DNA from 3 places in the Sphingobium sp. DN12 genome. Region 3 is predicted to be linked to each of the others. Evidence: riboswitches for the same ligand, from Rfam matches in the RefSeq annotation. Region 3 holds a riboswitch; each other region holds the start of a gene.
What was found. A riboswitch is a leader RNA that binds a small molecule or an ion and turns the genes downstream of it on or off. The one in region 3 is predicted to bind cobalamin.
Positions count from the first base shown of each region.

Region 1: linked by a shared signal. The riboswitch ahead of ACI6S0_RS00350 (TonB-dependent receptor plug domain-containing protein) and the one ahead of ACI6S0_RS11755 (cobalamin biosynthesis protein CobG) in region 3 are both predicted to bind cobalamin.
Region 2: linked by a shared signal. The riboswitch ahead of ACI6S0_RS21255 (TonB-dependent receptor plug domain-containing protein) and the one ahead of ACI6S0_RS11755 (cobalamin biosynthesis protein CobG) in region 3 are both predicted to bind cobalamin.

Region 1 covers NZ_CP173717.1:62,642-70,387, reverse strand. The annotation lists gene ACI6S0_RS00365 (penicillin-binding protein activator) at 1-221, shown strand, start outside; gene ACI6S0_RS00360 (ABC transporter ATP-binding protein) at 259-1,032, opposite strand; gene ACI6S0_RS00355 (FecCD family ABC transporter permease) at 1,026-2,021, opposite strand; gene ACI6S0_RS00350 (TonB-dependent receptor plug domain-containing protein) at 2,034-3,878, opposite strand; cobalamin riboswitch at 4,050-4,286, opposite strand; gene ACI6S0_RS00345 (threonine ammonia-lyase) at 4,430-5,422, shown strand; gene dapF (diaminopimelate epimerase) at 5,463-6,266, shown strand; gene mtaB (tRNA (N(6)-L-threonylcarbamoyladenosine(37)-C(2))-methylthiotransferase MtaB) at 6,269-7,510, shown strand; gene ftsY (signal recognition particle-docking protein FtsY) at 7,510-7,746, shown strand, end outside.
Region 2 covers NZ_CP173717.1:4,474,965-4,482,710, forward strand. The annotation lists gene ACI6S0_RS21240 (S9 family peptidase) at 1-631, shown strand, start outside; gene ACI6S0_RS21245 (acyl-CoA thioesterase) at 631-1,029, shown strand; gene ACI6S0_RS21250 (ABC transporter substrate-binding protein) at 1,042-1,902, opposite strand; cobalamin riboswitch at 1,969-2,161, shown strand; gene ACI6S0_RS21255 (TonB-dependent receptor plug domain-containing protein) at 2,298-4,253, shown strand; gene ACI6S0_RS21260 (DUF1636 domain-containing protein) at 4,253-4,660, shown strand; gene cobT (nicotinate-nucleotide--dimethylbenzimidazole phosphoribosyltransferase) at 4,657-5,670, shown strand; gene ACI6S0_RS21270 (histidine phosphatase family protein) at 5,667-6,236, shown strand; gene ACI6S0_RS21275 (adenosylcobinamide-GDP ribazoletransferase) at 6,233-6,952, shown strand; gene cobD (threonine-phosphate decarboxylase CobD) at 6,949-7,746, shown strand, end outside.
Region 3 covers NZ_CP173717.1:2,484,691-2,492,436, forward strand. The annotation lists gene cbiE (precorrin-6y C5,15-methyltransferase (decarboxylating) subunit CbiE) at 1-3, opposite strand, end outside; gene ACI6S0_RS11735 (cobalt-precorrin-6A reductase) at 2-766, shown strand; gene cobJ (precorrin-3B C(17)-methyltransferase) at 727-1,509, opposite strand; gene cobI (precorrin-2 C(20)-methyltransferase) at 1,506-2,228, opposite strand; gene ACI6S0_RS11750 (precorrin-8X methylmutase) at 2,225-2,854, opposite strand; gene ACI6S0_RS11755 (cobalamin biosynthesis protein CobG) at 2,854-3,906, opposite strand; cobalamin riboswitch at 4,187-4,398, opposite strand; tRNA gene ACI6S0_RS11760 (tRNA-Gln) at 4,575-4,649, opposite strand; gene ACI6S0_RS11765 (MarR family winged helix-turn-helix transcriptional regulator) at 4,812-5,321, shown strand; gene ACI6S0_RS11770 (hypothetical protein) at 5,491-5,814, shown strand; gene ACI6S0_RS11775 (hypothetical protein) at 6,103-6,405, opposite strand; gene ACI6S0_RS11780 (helix-turn-helix domain-containing protein) at 6,650-7,216, opposite strand; gene ACI6S0_RS11785 (DMT family transporter) at 7,244-7,746, shown strand, end outside.

The DNA of each region.
Region 1 (7,746 bases), 2.4 Mb from region 3:
GCTATGACGCGGTGCTGCTGACGGTGCGGATCGCCCAGGACTGGAAGCCGGGTTCGCCCTTCCCGACCGCGCGCCTGCGCGATCCGGGCGGCTTTGCCGGCATCGACGGCGCCTTCCGCTTCAACCGCAACGGCATCGCCGAACGCGCGCTGGAAGTGAGCGAGGTCGGCGCCGGCACGATCAGCGTGGTCGATCCCGCCCCACGCGGCTTCGGCAATTAAGCAAAGGGGGCCGGAAGGCCCCCTTTTTCGTTACGGATCAGACCCGCGCCGTCGGCACGATCAGCGGCAGGCCGTCGCTGACGTCGATCCGCGCGGCGACGCCATAGACGGATGCCAGGCGCTCCGGCGTCAGCACGTCCATCGGCGCCCCGTCCGCCACCAGCGCGCCGCCATCCATCAGCAGCAGCCGGTCGCAATAGCGCGCCGCCATGGCGAGGTCATGCAGCACGGTGACGACCAGCGCCCCGCCCTGCGCCTGCGCCCGCAACAAGGCCATAACGTCGATCTGGTGGCCGGGGTCGAGCGCGGCGAGCGGCTCGTCGGCGATCAGCGCCGGCGCGCCCACCGCCAGCGCCCGCGCCAGCAGCACCCGCGCCCGCTCGCCGCCCGACAGCTCGGTCGCGATCCGGCCCTTGAAGCCGGTGACATCGGCGCGGACCATCGCGTCCTCGATCGCCGCGTCATCGTCGGCGGTCAGGCGCGACAGCGGCCCCAGATGCGGCAACCGCCCCAGCGCCACCAGCCGCTCGACCGCCAGGGGCCAGTGCAATGTCTGGCCCTGCGGCAGATAGGCGATGGACCGCGCCACCGCCGGGCGCGACAGCCGCTCGACCGGCGTGCCGTCCAGCAGCGCGCGTCCGGCGGCCGGCTTCACCAGCCCCAGCAGTGCCCGCACCAAGGTCGACTTGCCCGCGCCATTGGGGCCGATCACGCCGATCAACTGGCCCGGCGCCATGGACAGATGGACGCCACGCACCGCCAGATGGCGGCCCAGCCGGACGTCCAGTTGCTCGGTCGACAGGGTCACCATAGCCGCCGCTCCCGCATCAGGTGAATGAGGAAGACCGGCACGCCCAGCATCGCCGTCAGCACGCCCAGTTTCAGCTCGCTGCTGGTCGGGATGATGCGCACGCCGATATCCGCCAGGGTCAGCAGCACCGCGCCGCCCAGCATAGAGGGCAGCAGCAGCGCGGAAGGCGAGCGATCGGTCAGCGGCCGCACCAGATGCGGCACGATCAGGCCGACGAAGCCGATCGATCCGGTCACCGCTACCGCCCCGCCGACGCCGATCGCGACGCCCGCCATCAGCCGCAGCCGCGCCCGCGACAGGTCGACGCCCAGCGCCCGCGCGCCATCCTCGCCCAGGGTCAGCGCGTCGAGCGCGCGCCCGTCATAGAGCAGCAGCGCCGCACCGACCGCGATGCAGGGCAGCGCCAGCAGCAGATGGTCGATGCTGCGATTTTCCAGGCTCCCCATCAGCCAGCTCATAATCTCCATCGCGGCAAAGGGATTGGGGGAGAGGTTCAGCGCCAGGCTGATCCCCGCCCCCGCCAGCGTCGCGACGGCAATGCCGGCCAGGATCAGCGTCAACGGGCTTTCCGACGGCCCGGCAAGCAGGAACAGCGCGCCGATCGCCGCCAGGGCCGTGACGATCGCCAGCAGCGGCAACGCCATCGGATGCAGTTCGGACAGGCCGAAATAGAGCGCGATCACCGCCCCCAGCGCCGCCGCATTGGACACGCCGAGCACGGCGGGTTCGGCCAGCGGATTGCGCAGATAGCCCTGCAATGCCGCGCCCGACAGGCCCAGCATGCCGCCGACCAGCAGGCCGATCGCCATGCGCGGCAAGCGCAGGTCGATGACGATCGCGCGCGCCACCATGTCGCCGCCGCCCGCCAGCACCGCCAGGATGCGGGCCGGCGCGATCGTCACCGATCCCAGCGCGACCGACGCGATCGCCGCGACCAGCAGCAGGGCGATCAGCCCCGGCAGCAACAAAGGATGCCGCCGCCCGCTCATGCGCGCCGCCCCTTAGAAGCGGACACGCACGCCGCCATAGGCCGACCGGCCATAGGTGCCATAGCCATAGGCCGTGGCGTAATCCGCATCGAACAGATTGTCGATCCGGCCATAGACTTCCAGATGCTCGCCCACGGGGAAGGATGCGCGCAGCCCGGCCAGCGCATAGCCGTCGAGCCGGCGCGTGTTGGCCGTGTCGTCATAGCTGTCGCCGACCATGGTCAGGGTCGCGCCGGTCGACAGGCCGAAGGCCCAGAGATAGTCGGCCGACACACTGACCGCATTGGCGGCGCGGCGCGGCAGGCGATTGCCGTCGGTGACCCCGCCCGACCGGTCGCGCGCATCGACATAGGAGTAGGATGCCGCCACCGTCAGCGCCTCGACCGGCTTCAGCGTCAGCGTCGCTTCCACGCCCTTGGCGCGGGTCCGGTCCAGATTGCCATAGGTGTAGGTCGCATAATCATAGTTGATCTGGTTGCGGGTATCGCGCCGGAACGCCGTCAGCGACAGCATAGCCTTGTCCCCGTCCAGGCTCTGGTCGAAGCCGACATCATAGCTTTTCGACCGCTCAGGCCGCAGCGCGCTGTTGCCGCTATAGGTGTCGTAGAGCTGATAGAGCGACGGCGCCTTGAACCCCTCGCCATAGGAAAGGCGGATATTGGTCGCGCCGGCGTTCGGCGTGTAATTGGCGTTCGCGCCAAAGGTGGTCGCGCCGCCGAACTGGCTATGATCGTCATGGCGCAGCCCACCAGTGACGGCGAGGCCGGCAAGCGGCTTCACCACCGCCAGCGCATAGACGCTGTCGATGTTCGCCTTCGCGCTCGCTATGTCGCCAAAGCCGAAATACTCATAGTCCGGCCGCTCATGCTCATAGCCGAAGATCAGCTTGGCCTGATCCACCGGGGCATAGACGCCCTCATATTCGAACCGCAGATTGGTGCCCGAATAGCCATAGTCCGGGTCAGTGCCGCGCACGAAATAATAGTCGCGATCGTTGCGCATCCAGGTGACGGCGGCCCGATTGGTCAGCTTGCCGTCGAGCAGCGCCAGGTTGATCCCGGCATAGCCGACATATTGGTCCAGCTTGCTGACGTCGCTGCTGTCGGCCGGCGCGCCGAAGAAGCTGTCATAGTCGAGATCGGCATGGATATAGTAACCGCGCAGGTCGAGGCTGAGCGTGTCGGAAAAGGCGATCTTCAGCTTGGCGTTGGTGGCGATATTCTCATAGCCGTCCTTCTCCACGCCGCCGAACGACCGGCCGACCGAGGAAATGCCGTCGGTGTTGAAATAGGCGACGCCGACGCCGCCGGACACCGCGCCACGCGTGCCCGACACATCGGCCTTGGCGTTCAGCGTGTCGCTATAGCCATAGTCGGCCGAGGCATTGACCTCGAAACCCTCGCTCGGCGCGCCGGTCATCACATTGACCACGCCGCCGATCGCCTGACTGCCATAGACGACCGAGTTGGAGCCGCGCAGCACTTCGATCCGGCGGATATTGCCGGTCAGCAGATGGCCGAAATCATAGCCGTCGCCGATGCCGCTCGGGTCGTTGACCTTGACCCCGTCGATCAGCACCAGCGTCTGGGTCGTCTCCGCGCCGCGCAGCGACACGCCGGTCACGCCGCCGGTCGAGCCATTGCGGCTGAAGCGGACGCCCGGCGTGGTGGCGAGCAGATCGACGACATCGACCGCCTGGCGCGTCCTGATCGTGTCGGCATCGATCACCGTGATCGCCTGGCCGACCTCGTCGCGCGGCTGCGCAATGCCCGAAGCGGTGACGACGATATCATCGTCTTGTGCCAGTGCCGGCGTAGCGGCCAGCAGCGCGATCAGCGAAATCCCCAACATCTTCATTTTATCGTCCCCCGGCGTCCGTCGATTTGGAACCGGGGCGTCCGCACATGCGGTCGCTGCGTGAGGATCGGGAAGACGCCAGCGCCCCGCCCCACGCACCGATGCGGCCCCGGCCGCCATGGGCGTCGCTCGACGGAAACACCGCGCCATGGCCATCCCCTGGGCCAGGGCAAGAGCGACCAGACGCCGGCAGGTCTCCTGGCTCGCGGGTCAGGGCAGCGATGCGCCAGCCTTCCCGGACCTGTCGGTCCAGTGGCCGGTTCCGGCCCTCCCCTTTTGAAGAGCCTGGGAACCCTGCGCATCGCGCTCACCGCTTACAGTTGCAGGGACAGCCGCGGATTTGGAAGGGCTTTGCCCCCCGCACCGCATTCCCGTTTTCAGCCCTTGCGGGCACCGGCGCGATCATGCGCGCCGGGGCCTTTGACCGCCCCGGCGCGCCGCCCCCATAAGCCAAAGCACAAGCCCTGCCAAGCGGGCCAGGATCGCCCCGGCGGATCGTTGCGCGGCGCCGATGGGCGGCTATGCAGGGGCCTCTGACCGAAGGAGCCGACATGACCGATTCGCTTGCTATCACTGCCGCCGACGTCGCCGATGCCGCGCGGCTGATCGCACCGGCGGCGGTTCGCACCCCGCTGATCGAGAATGCCGCGCTCAACGATTTGTGCGGCCGGCGCGTGCTGGTGAAGTTCGAGGGTGCCCAGCATAGCGGATCGTTCAAGTTCCGCGGCGCCTATAACCGCCTCGCCCGCCTCGATGCAGCGGAACGGGCGGCGGGCGTCGTCGCATGGTCCTCGGGCAATCATGCCCAGGGCGTCGCCTTCGCCGCGCGCCTGCTCGGCATCCCGGCAACGATCGTGATGCCGGCCGATGCCCCAGCGATCAAGACCGCCAACACGCGTGCGATGGGGGCTGAGGTCGTCCCCTATGACCGCTTCACCCAGAGCCGCGAGGCAATCGCCACCGCCCTTGCCACCGAACGCGGCGCAACGCTGGTTCCCTCCTTCGACGATCCCTTCATCATCGCCGGCCAGGGCACGATCGGCCTGGAGATACTGGAGCAAGCGCAGGCCGTCGGCGCCAACCCCACCCAGATTCTCGTCTGCTGTGGTGGCGGCGGGCTGGTCGCGGGCACGGCGACGGCGGTCAAGGCCGCCCGCCCCGACATCGCCGTTTATGCCGTCGAACCCGCCGGCTTCGACGATACCGCCCGCTCGCTCGCCAGCGGCGTGCGGGAAAGTGTCGCGCCCGACGCGCGCAGCATCTGCGACGCGCTGCTGGCCCCCAGCCCCGGCGCGCTGACCTTCCCGATCAACCAGGCCCTGCTCGCCGGCGGCCTCGTCGTCAGCGACGATCAGGTGCGCGACGCAATGCGCTTCGCCTTCATCACGCTCAAGCTGGTGGTCGAACCGGGCGGCGCGGTGGCGCTCGCGGCCATGCTTGCCGGCCTCGCCCCGCCCACCGACGGCACCACCGCCCTCGTCATCTCCGGCGCCAATGTCGATCCGCAGGATTATGCCGCGATCATTGGCGGCCAGAACGCCTGACCGCTGGTCTTTTGCCCCGTCCCGCACTAAATGCGGCGCCATGATGAGCCGCTTTTCCAAGATGCATGGTCTGGGCAATGATTTCGTCGTGATCGACGCGCGCCAGGCGCCGGTCGCGATGACGCAGGCGCGCGCCCGCGCCATTGCCGATCGCCACGCCGGCATCGGCTGCGACCAGTTGATCGTCATCGGCGAGAGCGACGACGCCGATGTGTCGATGCAGATATTCAATGCTGATGGCAGCGAAGTGGAAGCCTGCGGCAACGCGACCCGCTGCGTTCCCCTGTTCGTCGGCCGCGATGTGCTGATCCGCACCAAGGCAGGCCTGCTTGATGCAAAGAGCGTGGACGGCGGCGCCAGCGTCGACATGGGCGCGCCCCGCTTCGACTGGGACGCGATCCCGCTCGCTTATCCGATGGACACGCTGACGATGTCGGCCAGCTGGGAAGACCTGCCCGCGCCGGCCGCCGTCAATGTCGGCAACCCGCATGTGATCTTCTTCGTCGAGGATCTGGACGCGGTCGATTTCGAACGGCTCGGCCCGCTGATCGAGCATGATCCGCTCTTCCCCGCCCGCGTGAACGTCAATTTCGCGCAGGTCGTCGGCCCGCAGCATTTGCGCCTGATCGTCTGGGAACGGGGCGCCGGCCTCACCCGCGCCTGCGGCACCGGCGCCTGCGCCACCGCCGTCGCGGCGATCCGCCGCAAGCTGATGGCCGGCCCGGTGACGGTCAGCCTGCCGGGCGGCGACCTGGAAATCGACTGGGCACCGGGCGGCACGATCCGCATGACCGGCCCCGCCACCCATGTGTTCGACGGCGAGGCGGACTGGGACCGCTTCTGACCGTGGCCGGTCCCGACATCATCACCCTGGGCTGCCGGCTCAACATCGCGGAAAGCGAAGCGATCCGCGAAATGGCCGGCGCACAGGACGACCTGATCGTCGTCAACAGCTGCGCCGTGACGGCCGAGGCCGTGCGCCAGACCCGGCAGGCGATCCGCCGCGCCAGGCGAGACCGCCCCGACGCCCGCATCCTCGTCACCGGCTGCGCCGCCCAGACCGAACCCCAGACCTTCGCCGCCATGGCGGAAGTGGACGGCGTGATCGGCAACCGGGAGAAGCTGGAGGCAGCCGCCTTCGCCCCGGTGGCGGATAAGGTCAACGTCTCCGACATCATGGCCGTGCGCGACACCGCGCCGCACATGGCCAGCGCCTTTGCCGAACATGCCCGCGCCTTTCTGGAGGTGCAGAATGGCTGCGACCATCGCTGCACCTTCTGCATCATCCCCTATGGCCGGGGGAACAGCCGCTCCGTGCCCGCCGGCGCGGTGATCGACAAGGCGAAGCAACTGGTCGACGCGGGCTATGGCGAGATCGTGCTGACCGGCGTTGATGTCACCAGCTATGGCCCGGACCTGCCAGGTAGCCCTTCGCTCGGCCAACTCGTTGAACGGCTCCTCAAGCATGTCCCGGACCTGCCCCGGCTGCGCCTCTCCTCGATCGACAGTGTCGAGATTGACGAGCGGCTGTTCGACCTCATCGCCCATGAGCCGCGCATGATGCCGCATCTGCATCTCTCGCTGCAGGCCGGCGACGACATGATCTTGAAGCGCATGAAGCGCCGCCATGCCCGCGCCGACGCGGTGCGCATCGTCGAGCGGGTGAAGGCCGCCCGCCCGGACATCAGCATCGGCGCCGACATCATCGCCGGCTTCCCGACCGAGGATGACGCCATGTTCGCCAACAGCCTGGCGCTGGTCGCCGATTGCGACATCGTCCACGGCCATATCTTCCCCTATTCGCCGCGCACCGGCACGCCCGCCGCGCGCATGCCCCAGCTGGATCGCGCCACCATCAAGGCGCGCGCCGCACTGCTGCGCGATGCCTGCGCGGCGCAGCGCGACGCCTGGCTCGCCCGGCTGGTCGGCACCCGCCAGTCAGTGCTGGTCGAACGCAACGGCCTGTCGGGCCATGCGGAAAATTTCGCGCCGGTGCGCTTCACCACGCCCCAGCCCCCCTCCACGATCGTCGCGGCCCGCATCAGCGGCCTTGAGAATGGCGCGCTGATCGCGCAAGAGGCGCAATAATGACTGACACCGGCACCAGCTGGCGCGACCGCCTCTTCGGCGGCCTTAAGCGCACCTCCGACAAGCTCGGCGAGAATCTGACCGGCCTTTTCACCAAGGCCGCGCTCGACGACCAGACCCTCGACGAGATCGAGGAAGCCCTGATCATGTCCGATCTCGGCCCGGCCATGGCCGGCCGGGTTCGTGATCGCCTCGCCGAAGGGCGCTACAACAAGGAACTGACCGAGGAATATCTG
Region 2 (7,746 bases), 2.0 Mb from region 3:
TCGCGGCTTTGCCTTTGCCATCGCCCATATTCGCGGCGGCGACGACATGGGCCAGCAATGGTATCTGGACGGCAAGCTCGACAAGCGCACCAACACCTTCACCGATTTCGTCGATGTCGCGAAGGGGCTGATCGATCTTGGCTATTCGGCCAAGGGCAGGATCAGCATTTCGGGCGGATCGGCCGGCGGCGAGCTGATGGGCGCAGTCATCAACTCCGATCCCGACCTGTGGGGCGCGGTGGTGGCACATGTGCCGTTCGTCGATGTGCTCAACACCATGCTGGACGAAACGCTGCCGCTGACGCCGGGCGAATGGCCCGAATGGGGCAATCCGATCGAGGATGAGGCCGCATTCCGCACGATCCAGAGCTATGATCCCTACACCCATGTCAGTGCGCAGGACTATCCGCCGCTGATGGTGACGGCCGGGCTGAACGACCCGCGCGTCACCTATTGGGAACCGGCGAAGTGGGTGGCGAAGCTGCGCGCGACCAAGACGGACAGCAATATCCTGCTGCTCAAGACCAATATGGGCGCGGGCCATGGCGGCAAGTCGGGCCGGTTCGAGAGCCTGCACGAGACCGCCGAGGAATTTGCGTTCATCCTGTGGCAGCTGGGAGTGGAAGGCTGATGGCGTCGAGCTTCACCAAGCAGTTCACCGCAAGGCCCGAGCATATCGATGTGCTGGGCCATGTGAACAATGCGGTGTGGGTGCAGTGGATGGAGCAATTGTCGGTCGAACATTGGATGACCGATGCCGATCCGGCCCATGTCGACGCCTATATCTGGGTCGTGACCCGGCATGAGGTTGATTATCGCGGTAACGTGACCGAGGGCGATGTCGTATCGGGCCGCACCTGGATACCGGAAGGGCCGCGCGGCGCGCGGTTCGACCGGCTGATCGAGTTCACCGGGCCGGACGGCAAGGTGAAGGTGTCGGCCAAATCCACCTGGGCGATGATCGACAAGGAAAGTGGCCGGCTGATGCGGGTGCCGGCGGAAGTCGCCGCCAACTTCATCGAGGGCTGAGCCGGCCCAGCTTCAGCGGGCGCTGACGGCCTGGGAGAGGGCGCGGGCCGCCTGCACATAGGCCGGTCCGCCGCACACGGTCCAGGCCTGGGGCAGGCTGATGCGCGCTATGTCGCGCAGCACCGGATGGTGCAGCATTTCGGTGCCCTGGTCGGTGATCCGGTCGGTCGCGCTCTCGACGATCAGATAATCGGGCCGGGCCGCGACCATCTCCTCCAGGCTGACCTGCGCGATCGCCGGCTTGCCAAGGTCGGCGGCCAGGTTGCGCAGGCCCGCCCGCGTCATCAGGTCGTCGACCAGCGTGCCGGTGCCGGTCATGTAGCCGCGCCGCTGATAATAGGCGGCGACCTTCGGCTTCGGTGCGCGGGGCAGGGCGGCAAGCTCCCGGTCCATCCGCGCGATCATCGCTTCGCCGCGGTCGGCATGGCCAGTCGCCTGCGCCACGGTGCGGATCGACGCGATGATATCGGCATAGCTGTCCGCGCTTTTCAGGTCGACGGCGGGATAATGCTGGGCCTTGAGGATCGCGATTGCCGGATTGCGCCGCGCCGGCATGCCGATCACCAGATCGGGATTGGTCGCCAAAATCTGTTCGGCCGATCCGTCGAGGATGGGCAGGCCCTTCGTTACGGCAGCCACCGCCGACATCTGCCGATCGCCGGCATTATGGGTCAGGCCGGCAATCTGGTCGCGATCGGCCAGCGCCACCAGCAACTGGTCGGCGCACAGGTTGAGCGACACGATCCGTTGCGGACGTTTGCCTGCATTGGCAGGCTGGCGCGCGGTGGCCGCCCATAATGTGGCACCGCCGATCAGGGCGATCATCAGGGCGATCATCCCCTTGCCGGGGCCGATGGGCGCAAAAATCCGCATGGCCATCTCCCTTAGCCCGCGCGCTCCGCCAGGCAAGGAAGATTGACGCTCCAGTCGGGCTCGCCTATCGCCCGGACTGCGACAGGTTCCCCGGCAGCGGGGATGAAAAGGGAATGGGGTTCAAGACCTCGGCTGCCCCTGCAACTGTGAGCGGCGAGCTTTTGTGCCATATGCCATTGGGACCGCAAGGTTCTGAGAAGGCGGCATGAATCAGCGATGACCCGCGAGCCAGGAGACCTGCCCGTCGCGGTCGTCCTTCGCGCGGACAGGGTGTGCCGAGCGGACGGGGGTGAACCCGCGTGGCGACAGGTGGACCGCAAATTGCGGGGACCATGTCGCGCCCGGCCGGGCACCGATATCGTCCCTGGGATGCGGTCCCTCGTCCGGGGGCTCATGTGTTCAAATATCTGACTTTCTGTTCTTTCCTTCTCTCCACCACCGCTTTCGCCGAAGAGGCGCAGCAGGCGCCACCGCCCGATGCCGCTGCCGATGCCGGCGCATCCTCGATCCTCGTCACCGCGACCCGCCTCGCCACGCCGGCCGACCAGGTGCCGGCCTCCGTCACCGTGCTCGACAAGGCAGCGATCGACCGGGCGCAGGATCTGGGCGTCACCGAATTGCTGCTGCGCACGCCGGGCGTCAGCATCTCGCGCAATGGCGGCTATGGCACGGCGACGTCGCTGCGTATCCGTGGCGCCGAGTCCGACCAGACCGTAGTGGTCATTGACGGGGTGAAGCTCAACGATCCGTCCTCGGCCGGCGGCGGCTATAATTTCGCAAACCTGCTGGTCGGCGACGCCTCGCGCATAGAAGTGCTGCGCGGTCCCCAGTCGACCCTGTGGGGCAGTCAGGCAATCGGTGGCGTCGTCAATGTCGTCACCGCCATGCCCGAACAGCCGCTGGAGGGGAGCTTCGATATCGAGGCGGGGTCGCGCGACACGGTCAGTGCCCGTGCGGCGCTGGGCGGCAAGACCGGCCCGGTCAGCTGGCGGATCGGCGGACAGAGCTTCACCACCGAGGGCATCTCGGCGATCAGCCCGGCCTTTGGCGGCAAGGAGAAGGACGGCTATACCAACCGCAGCGTCACCGGCCGGGTCGAGGTTGCGCTGGCGGACGGGATCAGCGCCGACCTGCGCGGCTATTATTCCGATGGCCGGGTCGATTTCGACGCCACCAGCGCGGACAGCCCGGCCTATGGCACCAATCGCGAATTTGTCGGCTATGCCGGCCTTAACGTCGCGCTGCTCGACGGCCGCTTCCGCAACCGCTTCGGCTATGGCTATACCGACACCGATCGCGACAATTACGACCCGCGCAACCCGCGCAAGCAGAGCTTCGACGCCGCCGGTCGCAACCAGCGGCTGGAATATCAGGGCAGCTTTGCCATCGCCGACGGCTGGACTGCGTTGTTCGGGGTGGAGAATGAGAATAGCCGCTTTCGCAGCGTGTCGCCTTCGGCGTCGCTTTCGGTGCCGATTCCCGACCCGGCCCGCGGCAAGGCGGAGATCACCAGCGTCTATGGCCAGCTCAATGCCCAGCCGATTACGGGCCTGACCCTGACCGGCGGGCTGCGCTATGACGATCATAACCGCTACGGCGGCCGCACCCTCTTTTCCGCCGGGGGCGTCTGGGCGCTGCCGACCGGGACGGTGCTGCGCGCCAGCTATGGCGAGGGCTTCAAGGCGCCGACCCTCTATCAGCTCTTTTCCGAATATGGGAACCAGGCGCTCGATCCCGAACGCGCCCATGGCTGGGAAGCGGGCGCGGAGCAGCGTTTCCTTGGCGAGAAACTGCGGCTGGGCGCGACCTGGTTCGACCGGACCACGACCGACCAGATCATCTATAATAGCTGTTCCACCAGCTCGACCGATCCGCTCTGCTTCACGCCCGGCACCACCACCCGCCGCTATGGCTATTATCTCAATGTCGCGCGCGCCAAGGCGCATGGCATAGAGGCGCAGGTGGCGGTCGAGCCGGTCAAGGGGCTGACGATCGACGGCAATTACAGCTGGACCGTGGCGGAGGATCGTTCGGACGGCACCGCGAACGAAGGCAATTGGCTGCCGCGTCGGCCGCGTAACAGTGCCAATGGTTCGATCAGCTATGCCTGGCCCTTCGGCCTCACCACCGGCGCGGCGGTGCGCTGGTCCGGCCACAGCTATGACAATGCGGCCAACACGACGCGGCTGGACGACTATACGCTGGTCGACCTGCGCGCCGAATATGCGTTCACCCCGGCGTTGCGCCTGTTCGCCCGCGTCGAGAATCTCTTCGACGAGAATTATATGACGGCCTATCGCTATGGCACGCTCGGCCGCAGCATCTATGCCGGCTTCCGGGGGCGCTTCTGATGCTGCGCCCCGTCGAACCCGGCCCCGCCATTGTCGCCTGCAATACCTGCCGTCATTCACCGAAGATGCGGGAGGACGGGGAGGGCGTGCGCGGCGGGGCCCGATTGGCGGAGGCGCTGCGCAGCGTGCAGGCCTCCGACCCGCGCTATGCCACCGTCGCGGTGCAGGACATGCCTTGCCTGTTCGCCTGCCAGGATCATTGCACCGTCCATCTGCGCGCGCCGGGCAAGGTCGGCTATGTAATGGGGCGGTTCACCCCGGATGCCGATGCGGCGCGCGCGATCCTCGATTATGCCATTGCCTATGCCGCCAGCGAGCATGGCCGCGTCGCCTTTCGCGAATGGCCCGAAGGCGTGAAGGGCCATTTCATCACCCGTACCCCGCCGGAAGGATTTGTCGTCGAATGAGCTTCGCCTCGATCACCGATTTCGAAAATGCCCTGGCCAATCTGCCGCCGGCCGAGGAACTGGCCAGCGCGGCGGCACGCGCGCGGCAGGCGGAACTGACCAAGCCGCTCGGCGCGCTCGGCCGGCTGGAGGATGTCGCGATCTTCATGGCAAGCTGGCAGGGGCGCGCGGTGCCGCGCCTGAAGCGGGCGCGTGCCGCGATCTTTGCCGGCAATCATGGCTTCACCGTCCATGGCGTCAGCGCCTATCCTGCCGCCGTGACCGCGCAGATGGTCGCCAATTTCGCCGCCGGCGGCGCGGCGATCAACGCCCTGGCCGGCGTGGCCGGGCTGGAACTGGCGGTGCGATCGATCGATCTGGACCGGCCGACGGCGGACTTCACCATCGCCCCCGCCATGACCGAGGAGGAGTGCCTGACCGCGCTGTCGATCGGCGCGGCGGCGGCCGAAGAGGATCTGGACCTGCTGGTCGTGGGCGAAATGGGGATCGGCAATTCGACCGCCGCCGCCGCCCTGAGCGCGCGCAGCTTTGGCGGCGCCGTGCGCGACTGGGTTGGTCCCGGCACGGGCGTCGATGGCGAGGGGATCGGGCGCAAGATCGCGACGATCGATCGGGCGCTCGCCTTCCATGCCGATGCGCCGGACAGCGCCTTTGAAACGCTGCGCCGGCTGGGTGGGCGCGAACTGGCGGCGATTGCCGGCGCGGTGCTGCGCGCCCGCCAGTTGGGCGTGCCGGTGCTGCTCGACGGTTTCATCAGTTGCGCCGCGATCGCGCCGCTGGTGGCGCAGGTGCCGGTCTTTGCCGACCATTGCCTGGCCGGCCATTGCTCGGCCGAGCCGGGCCATGGCTTGCTGCTGGAGCGGATGGGGCTCGAGCCGCTGCTGCGCCTCGACATGCGATTGGGCGAAGGCAGCGGCGCGGCGGTGGCGGCCAATATCGTCCGTGCGGCCGTAGCCGCGCATAGCGGCATGGCGACCTTTGCCGAGGCGGCGGTGTCGACCGCGACATGATGGGCATGCCGCTCCATCTGCTGCGGCATGGCGCACCCGAGACGCCCGGCCTGTTGCTGGGGCGGACCGACAGCGTGCCGACGCGCGCGGGCATCGACGCCTGTCTGGCGCAGGCGGAGGGGCTGGAGATCGAGATGATCGTGACGTCCGACCTGCAGCGCGCCCGGCAGGCGGCAACCGCGATCGGCGAGCGCGCCGGCTTGCCGGTGTGGGTCGATCCGCGTTGGCGGGAACTGGATTTCGGCATCTGGGATGGTCTGGCTCCCGCCGATGTCGATCCCGAGGCGCTCGCCCGTTTCTGGCAGGATCCCGATGGTTTCGCGCCGCCGGGCAGCGAGGGCTGGACGGCATTGCTGGGGCGGATCGCCGATGCGGTCGAGGATCTGCCGCGCGTGCCCACATTGGTGCTGACCCATGGCGGGGCGATGCGCGCGGCGCTGGCCCATCTGTGCGGGTTCAGCGTGCAGCAGAGCTGGAGCTTCGGCCTGCCCTATGCCGCCTTGCTGTCGCTGGAACGCTGGACCGGGGAGCCGCCGCTCGCCCGCATCACGGGCCTGCGCCCATGAAGGGGCTGGTCCTTGCCATCCAGTTTCTGACCCGCCTGCCGATGCCAAAGGTGACAGCGAACGAGACAGACTTCGCACGGTCGATCCGATGGTTTCCGGCGGTCGGTGCGATTGTCGGTCTATCTGTCATGTTCGCTGTCAATCTTGCTGTTCGCATCGATCCCTGGATCGGGGCGCTGGCCGGGCTGCTCTGCTGGGTCGGCGTGACCGGGGCGCTGCATCTCGACGGGCTCGGCGACATCGCTGATGCCTGCGGCGCGGTGCATAAAGGGCGGGACAGGCTGCTGGCGGTGCTGGCCGACCCGCATGTCGGCAGTTTCGGCGTGGTGGCGATCGGCCTGCAACTGATCGCCAAGCTGCTGCTGCTCCATGCGCTGGTCGAGCGGGGCATGATGCTGCCGCTGCTGCTCATTCCCTTTGCCGCGCGGATCGGGCCGTTGCTGTGGGCGCGGATGCTGCCGCCGCTGCATGCCGGGCTGGGCGCGCGTTTTGCCGATGCCGTCAAAACGATCCACATCGCCCTGTGGATAAGTTTGTTGATAATCGCCGCCTGGTGGCTGCCGGCCCTGCTCGCAGCGCCGCTGCTGATGCTGGTCTGGGGCCTGTGGCTGAAGCGCCGGCTGGGCGGCATTTCCGGCGATGGCCATGGCGCGGGCATTGAACTGGTTGAAAGCGGGCTGCTTTTCGTCGCCCTGATCGCGAGCGGCACAACATGACGACGCGCTGGACCTGGCATGGCGGCGGCGTGGCGGCGGCGAGCGCGCATTTCGGTGGCGCGCCCGAAAGCTGGCTCGACTTATCCACAGGCATCAATCCCCATGCCTGGCCCGGCGCGGCCGAGCAGGCGATCGACTGGCGCGCCTTGCCCGACGAGCAGGGACTGCGTGCGCTCGAACAGGCGGCGGCCGATCATTTCGGCGTCGCGGCCGATCATGTCTGCGCGCTGCCGGGGACGGAGGTTGGCTTGCGCCTCGTTGGCACTTTGCTCGACGGTTCGGTCCGCCATGCCAGCCCGGCCTATCGCACCCATGGCGTCATGGTGCCCGGCGCCGCGCCGGTCGATCTCGACCATCTGGACCATGCGGATGGGCAGACGCTGATCCTCGCCAATCCCAATAATCCCGACGGGCGCATCCATGGCGTGGATGATCTGCTGGCCCTGCTCGACCGGCGCGGGTCGGCCGGCTGGCTGGTGGTGGACGAGGCCTTTGCCGATGGCCATCCGGGCATCAGCCTGGCGCCCTTCGTGGCCGACGATCGCCGCCTCATGCTGTTGCGCTCCTTCGGCAAGTTTTTCGGGCTTGCCGGCCTGCGCCTCGGTTTTCTGGTGGCGCCGCGCGCGATCATTGCGCGGGTGCGGGATCGGCTGGGTGCCTGGCCCGTATCGGCCGCCGCCATTGCCATCGGCACGGCCGCCTATCGCGATAGAGCTTGGATAGAAGCGATGCGCGATCAGCTCCAGCGGGAGGCACAGGCGCTCGACGCGTTGCTGCTGAGCCACGGTTATCAG
Region 3 (7,746 bases):
CATGCCCAATATCCTGCTGCTTGGCGGCACGACGGAGGCAAGCGCGCTGGCGGTCCTGCTGGCGGCGCGCGGCATCCGCGCGACCTTCAGCTATGCCGGACGCACGGTCAGCCCGCGGGCGCAGCCGCTGCCCGTGCGGGTCGGCGGCTTTGGCGGGGTGGCGGGACTGGTCGCGCATTTGCGCGCGGAAGGCATCACCCATCTGGTCGACGCCACCCACCCCTTTGCCGCGACGATGAGCGCCCATGCGGTCGAGGCCGCGCATGGGGCGGGGATCGCCCATGCCGCGCTGACCCGAGCGCCCTGGACGCCCGTCGCCGGCGATCGCTGGATCGCGGTGCCGGACATGGCCGCGGCGGTGACCGCGCTCGACGGCCCGCCTCAGCGGATCATGCTGGCCCTGGGGCGCATGCATGTGGAAGCCTTCGCCGCCCAGCCCCAGCATCATTATCTGCTGCGCTTCGTGGATGCGCCGGATGCGGTGCCGCCCCTGCCCGATCATGCCCTGGTCGTGGATCGCGGCCCGTTCACGGTGGCGGACGACACAAAGCTGCTGCGCGATCATCGCATCGACCTGATCGTCGCCAAGAATGCCGGTGGCACGGGCGCGGCCGCCAAGCTGGACGCCGCGCGCGCGCTGGGCCTGCGCGTGCTGATGATCGACCGGCCCCCGCTGCCCGACCGGCAGGAATTCCACCGGCCCGAGGATGTGCTCGACTGGATCGCTCATCCCGCCACCTCGTCGGGGATGCCGCGCGGCGTGTAGAGGATCGGCCCGCGCGCGCGCTCGATGATGCGGGTCCGGCTCGACCCGACGATCACCATGGTGCGCATGTCCGCCATGTCCGCCCGCGCCTGCCCCAGTGGCACGATATGCAGTGTCTCCTGCGCGGTGGTGACGGCGCGGGCGAAGAGGATCGGGCGCGCATCGCCACAAAGCTCCCGCAACAGCGCCAGTGTGCGCACGAACCCTTCCGGCCGGGACGCCGAGCGGGGATTATAGAAGGCCATGGCGAAATCCGCCTCCGCCGCCAGCCGCAGCCGCTTTTCGATCAGGGACCAGGGCTTGAGATTGTCGGACAGGTTGATCGCACAGAAATCATGGCCAAGCGGCGCGCCCGCACGCGCCGCGGCGGCCAGCATCGCGGTGATGCCGGGCAGCACGCGAATGTCGATGTCGCGCCAGGGAGCGGGGCCGGCCTCCAGCGCCTCGAACAGGGCGGACGCCATGGCAAAGACGCCCGGATCGCCCGAGGAGACGACGACAACCCGACGCCCCTGCGCCGCCAGCTCCAGCGCATGGGCCGCCCGGTCCAGTTCCACCCGATTGTCCGAAGGATGCAGCATCAGCCCCGCACGCGGCGCGACCCGCGCGACATAGGGGATATAGCCCACCACGTCGGTCGCGGCAGCCAGCGCGGCATCCACCTCCGGCGTCACCAGCGCTTCGTCCCCCGGCCCAAGCCCCGCGATCGCGATCCAGCCCCCCTCTGCCGCCGCAAGGCTCATGGCCGACGCCCCTGGCCGTGGATCAGCAGGATCGAGAAATAGGGCGTCACCCTGTCGACATCGGCCAGCCGGGTCACGCGCTGTTCCGGCATGGCGGCATGTTCGACCAGCCATGCTTCATCGCTGCGCCCGGCCGCCGCCACCGCACTGCGCAGCTTGGCCAGGTGGCGACCTATCTTCATCACCACCAGCGCGTCGGTATCGCGGATGCGGCGGACCAGTTCCTCTTCCGGCAGCGTCGCCATCGCCACGGTCAGCACATCGTCACCCCAGGTGATCGGCAGGCCGGTCGCATTCCACGCGCCCGACATGCCCATGATGCCGGGGACCACTTCGACCGGGACCAGCCCCGACAGCCGACTGTGCAGATGCATGAAGGAGCCGTAGAAAAAGGGATCGCCCTCGCACAATACGACCACATCCTCGCCCGCCTCCGCGATCGCCAGCAGCCGGCCGGTGCAGTCGGCATAGAAAGCGGCAAGGCAGTCATTGTAGCGCCGATCGGTGAGCGGAATTTCGGTTGTCACCGGATATTCCATCGCCAGTTCGATCGCATCGTCCCGCAACATGCCCTGCGCGATGCGGCGCGCCTGTCCCGGTCGGCCGGCCTTGCGGAAATAGGCGACATGCCTTCCGCCCCGCACCAGCCGGTCGGCGCGCACGCTCAGCAAGTCCTGCGCGCCGGGGCCAAGGCCCACGCCATAGACGGTGCCGCTCATTCCGCGTGGCTCGCCAGCGCATTGATCGCCGCGACCGTGATCGCGCTGCCGCCAAGCCGCCCGTCGACGACGCAGCAGGGGACCGGCTGCGCCGCCCACAGTGCCGCCTTGGATTCCGCCGCGCCCACGAAGCCCACCGGGCAGCCGATGATCGCCGCGGGACGCGGACAGGCCGGGTCGTCCAGCATGTCGAGCAGGTGGAACAGCGCCGTGGGCGCATTGCCGATGGCAACCAGTGCCCCGGCAAGATGCGGCCGCCACAGTTCCAGCGCGGCGGCGGACCGGGTATTGCCCATCGCCCGCGCCATGTCCGGCACGGCGGTGTCGTGCAGGGTGCAAAGCACGGCATTGTCGGCGGGCAGGCGCGCACGCGTGACCCCTTCCGACACCATGCGCGCATCGCACAGCACCGGCGCCCCTGCAGCCAGGGCCTGCCGCGCCACGGCTGCAAAGCCCGGCGAAAAGCGGATATGGGCCGCCAGGTCCACCATGCCCGCGGCATGGATCATACGCACGGCGACCGGCTCCTCCTCGGCAGCAAAGCGCCCGAGATCGGCTTCGGCGCGGATGGTGGCGAAGGACTGGCGATAGATTGCCGCGCCGTCCCTCTCATAATCATGGGGCATCAACAGGCTCCGAAATGGGCAAGAAGGTCGGTGGCGGTGAGGTCAGGACGGACGGGCGCCGATCCTGCACGGGCGTGGAAGGCCAGGTCGTAGCGCCCGTCCCGCCCCGTCAGCACGATATCGGCCGGCATCGAACAGGCGCATCCCTTGGCGCAGCCGGAGACATGAAGGCGGCCCGCCACATGGGGGGCCAGCCGGCGGGCGAGGTCGCGGGTCGCCACGCTCGCCTGCGGGCAGGCAGGCGCGCCGGGGCAAGCCTCCACATGGATCAGCGGGTCGGCCGCGTCGGCGGACAGGCCGGGCAGTTGCCCTTCGGCCAGCAGCATGCGCCACGGGGTCAGCCGCATGGCCGGCGCGTCGAGAAGATGCCGCGCGTCGATCCGGCCGAAGGGAAGACCATAGGCCATGCCACCATCCCATGCGCCGGAGGTCAGACGCGGGCGCGGCGACGCGGCCTCTGCCCTGCCCGTTGCCCAATCCGGCAGGGGCGCATCATGCCGGGCCATGCGCCCCGCCCGCGCGCCGTCGCTCTCCACGAACCATCGGGCGAGTGCGAGCAGCGCATCCACTTCGCCGCCGCTGTCCACCGGCACGCCTTGTGCCCGCCCCTCCGCACGCAAGATCAGGCCGCCATCGCGCGCCCGCTCGATGCGAAAATCCCCCGCTTCGCTCGACAGGAGCGGCGCGGCGCCGGCATCGATGACGAAGCCCATCTTGCCCGGCAAGTCCGGTAGTTCGTCCAGGCGATCGAGCAGCTGGCTGGCGATGCGATAGCTGTCATCCCCTTCGCGCCAGTCCGGCGCGATCATCAGCATCCGCGCGCCCTCGCGCCGGGCATCGCGGTCCACCAGGCCAAGGTCGAGCAGCCGGTCGAGCAAGGGGCGCCAGCTTTCGTCGCGCACGCCGCGGATCTGGAGGTTCGCGCGCCGGGTCATGTCGATCAGGCCGTTGCCATGGGCGATCGCCACTTCGCCCAGCGCCGCCATGTCGTCGGCCGAAAGACGGCCGAGGCGCGGCTTCACGCGCACGATCAGCCCGTCGCCCGCCGCCATCGGGCGCCAGGCATCGGGACACCAGCCCCGAACGGCCGGCCCGTGGGCCACCGCATGGTTCGCGGTCGCCCTATCCCTGCCCGCGCCGGTCTGGCTCACAGGCAAATCCTCCGCGCGCCGGGACGCAACCAGGCGGGGCTTGCCGGCATCACCGGTCGGCGCGAGGCGGCAGGCAGGCGCGACAGGCGCCCGACACCACGCGGCCGTGCAGCCCCAGCCACACGCTTCGCCGCCCAGACGGAAGAGAGACCGTGCCATGACCAATCCCTGGGTCAGGACAAGAGCGACCGAAACGCCGGCAGGTCTCCTGGCTCGCGGGTCGTTGCGGGATGCACGCCTTCCCGGACGCTCTGTCCAGTGGCTGCCCTCACGGGCTCGTGCATCGCGCTATCCGCTTACAGTTGCAGGGACAGCCACGGAATAAGGGGCCAGGCCCCCGCACCGCATTCCCGATTAAGTTCCTTGCGGAACACCGGCGTCAGTTATGCAATGCGCCAGCATGAACCGGCGCATCGTTGATGCCCTAGTCGAAACATCGGGCTTAGCCAAGACATGGAATGGGTATCCGCAGTCCCGCTGCCGGCTCGACGCCCAAGGCATACCGACGGAAGATGCCGAAACGGAAACCGGAAGCAAGGAAAGCGACGCGGCGTCGGATACCGAAATTTTGGCTGGGGCGGCAGGATTCGAACCTGCGCATGGCGGCATCAAAAGCCGCTGCCTTACCGCTTGGCGACGCCCCAGCAATGCGCCGATCCAAGTCAGCGCGGGACCGCCATATAGCGGCTGATGCACGAAAGAAAAGCCCTCCTGACGATGGACTTCGCCTTTCCCTTTCCTTCCCGCCCAACCCATCTTAGGGATCAACGCCACGCCCCCGCCCCCGCAACCGGAAACCCGCGCCGATGTCCGTCCAAGCCCCCTCGCCCAGCCAGATCGCACCGGCCTCGCCGCTGTTCCTGCGCGAGGACGAAATCCGGCGCGGCATCGAGATGCTCTATTTCGGCTATTCCGCGCTCACCCGATCGATCGACGAGGGGCTGGCGGCGCAGGGGCTGGGTCGCGCCCATCACCGCGCCCTCTATTTCATCTCGCGCCAGCCCGACCTGACGGTGAAGGATCTGCTGCGCCTGCTGGCGATCACCAAGCAATCGCTCGGCCGGGTGCTCAATGACCTGATCGAGCGCGGCTATATCGAGACCCGGCCGGGCAGCAGCGACCGGCGGCAGAAACTGCTGCGCCTCAGCGCCGCCGGGCGCGCGCTGGAGGCCGAGCTTTTCCGCGCCCTGCGCGAGAAGATGGCGGCTGCCTATGCCCAGGCCGGACAGGGGTCCGTCACCGGTTTCTGGCGGGTGATGGAGGGCCTGATCCCCGATGCCGACCGGTCGATGGTGTTCGGCCTCAGCGGCGGCTGATCGCGAAACCACGCAACCTTATGGCCGCTGCCGCGCTTTTACGAGCGTCGTGCGGAAAAGTGGGAACCGGTTTTCCGCTTAAAACGATGCGACAACGAGAGATTAGGCAGCGCCGCGTCAGATATGATGCGGCGCTGCCCAAGCCTTGCCAACGCAATGAGGAGACATCATGCGCGCACCCCTTCTGGCCATCACGGCCCTGTCCGCCCTGGGCCTGAGCCTGTCCGCCTGCTCGGAAAAGGCGTCGGACAATCTGGAAAATGCCGGCTCCGCGATCGGCAATGACGTCAGCAACGCCGTCGACGATGCCGGCGAGAAGATCGACAACGGCCTCGACCGCGCGGGCGCCGCGATCGACAATGGCGCAGACCGGATCGGCGCCGCGACCGACCGGGCCGCCGACGATGCCAAGCGCGAGGGCAAGGAAGCCAAGCAGGATGTCGGCGCCTCGCTGGAGCAGGCCGGCAAGGATCTGCGCAACGACAGCCATTGAGACGTGCCGGGCCTCCCCATGGGGAGGCCCGGCCTCAGGCCGCGAGGCTATATCCGGGCGGCCTGGACGCGACCGGAAGTGGCTATTTCCCTCTTCGTCATCCCGGCCCCTTCGACAGGCTCAGGACAGGCTTGATCCGGGATCGCTTGAGCGCTCCCTATCCGCCGTAGCCCAGAATGGATCCTGACTTTCGTCAGGATGACGCCTGTGGGGATTGTCGGATTTCCACCAATTTGGGCAATGAACCGCTAATTTTTTGGCCTCAGAAGCGCACTAACCGATCACCACCTATTGATCGCCACGCCAATAGCGAACCTTTACCTCCGGTTCCAACTCGCCAGCTAAACGCTCGCTCAGTTGCCGTCCCCGTTCTTCAAAAGCCTGTTCATCAGCGCTAGATCTGAAACCCGATCTGGAAGGATCATCCACATTCAGAGTGGCATCATAGTCCTTCGACCATGCCCATAGATCGGCACAAAGCCCATCACTGAGCCCCAAAGAATCCGGTTGGATATCTCCCATCTTCTCGGGGCTTCCTTCATCCCACCAGAGAGGGGCGCATCCATAATCTGCCATGACCTTGATCTGCATGACGACGGGCTATCGCCTCTAGCGACCGCTTTCCACTGTTTCTGCAGAAAAGCAGTCTGTCCGCAAACCGCTTAACTCCGTCACCCCAGCGAAGGCTGGGGTCTCAGGCGGCAGCAGAAAGAGGCCAGCCGTCTAGCGCTATCCGTTTATGTCGCGTGCGCCGGCCTGAGATGCCAGCCTTCGCTGGCATGACGGGATAAGGGCCAGTCCGCACCCCACCCCTCCCGGCATTCGTCCGCGCCGCCTAGAACACCACGTTGCGCACGAAGCGCAGCAGGTCGGTTCCGCGGTTGACGAAGACATAGGGGCGGTCGCTGCTGAAGATGAGGAAGTCGCCCGCCGTGATGGTGCGCGTGCCGGCATCCATCTCGACCGTCAGCACCCCTTCCACCACATAGAGCATCTCGTGCCAGTTGGCGGCGTCCGCCTCGGCCGGGTAGCGATCGCCCGGCGCCAGCGACCAGGTCCATAGCTCCGCCTCGCGCGCGGCCGGCACGGTGCCGAGCAGGGTCGCGCGGCTATGTGCATCCTCGCCCTGCCAGGCGAGGGTATCGATCCGGCTATTGTCGGGCATGTCGGGCGCGCGCACGACGTGCGAGAAGCTGACGTCCAGCGCCTGCGCCAGCCGGTCGAGCGTCGACAGGCTGACATTGGCCTCGCCGCTCTCGATCCCCACCAGCATGCGCCGGCTGACCCCGGCCGCGCTGGCCAGCGCATCCTGGCTCAGCCCCTTGGCGGCGCGCAGGCGGCGGATATTGCCCGCGACATGGGAAAGAACGTCCGGGCGCGGGACTTCGACTTGACTGTGCAATATATTGCTCATAACGCGATGTGCATTATGTTGCACAATGCCGCCCTCGACAAGAGCCCAGCGCCCCGGCTGATCATCGGCCGTCCCGAACTCGCGCTGATCGGGATCACCGTGCTGTGGGGCGCGACCTTCCTGATCGTGCATCATGCCATGCAGCAGAGCGGGCCGCTCTTCTTCGTGGGGATGCGCTTCGGCACGGCGGCGCTGCTGGCGCTGCCGCTCGCCTGGCCGGTGTTGCGCGGCCTGACGGGGCGCGAACTGCTGGCCGGGTCGATGATCGGCCTTGGCATCTTCTGCGGCTACACGCTCCAGACCTGGGCGCTGCAGACCATATCCAGCAGCACGTCCGCCTTCATCACCGCCGCCTATGTGCCGCTGGTGCCGATCCTCCAATGGGCGATATTGCGGCGCCGGCCGCGCTGGACCAGCTGGGTCGGCGTCGCGCTGGCCTTTGCCGGCCTGATCCTGATCGCCGCCCCGCGCGAAGGGCTGTCGCTGGGCAAGGGCGAGGCGCTGACGCTGATCAGCAC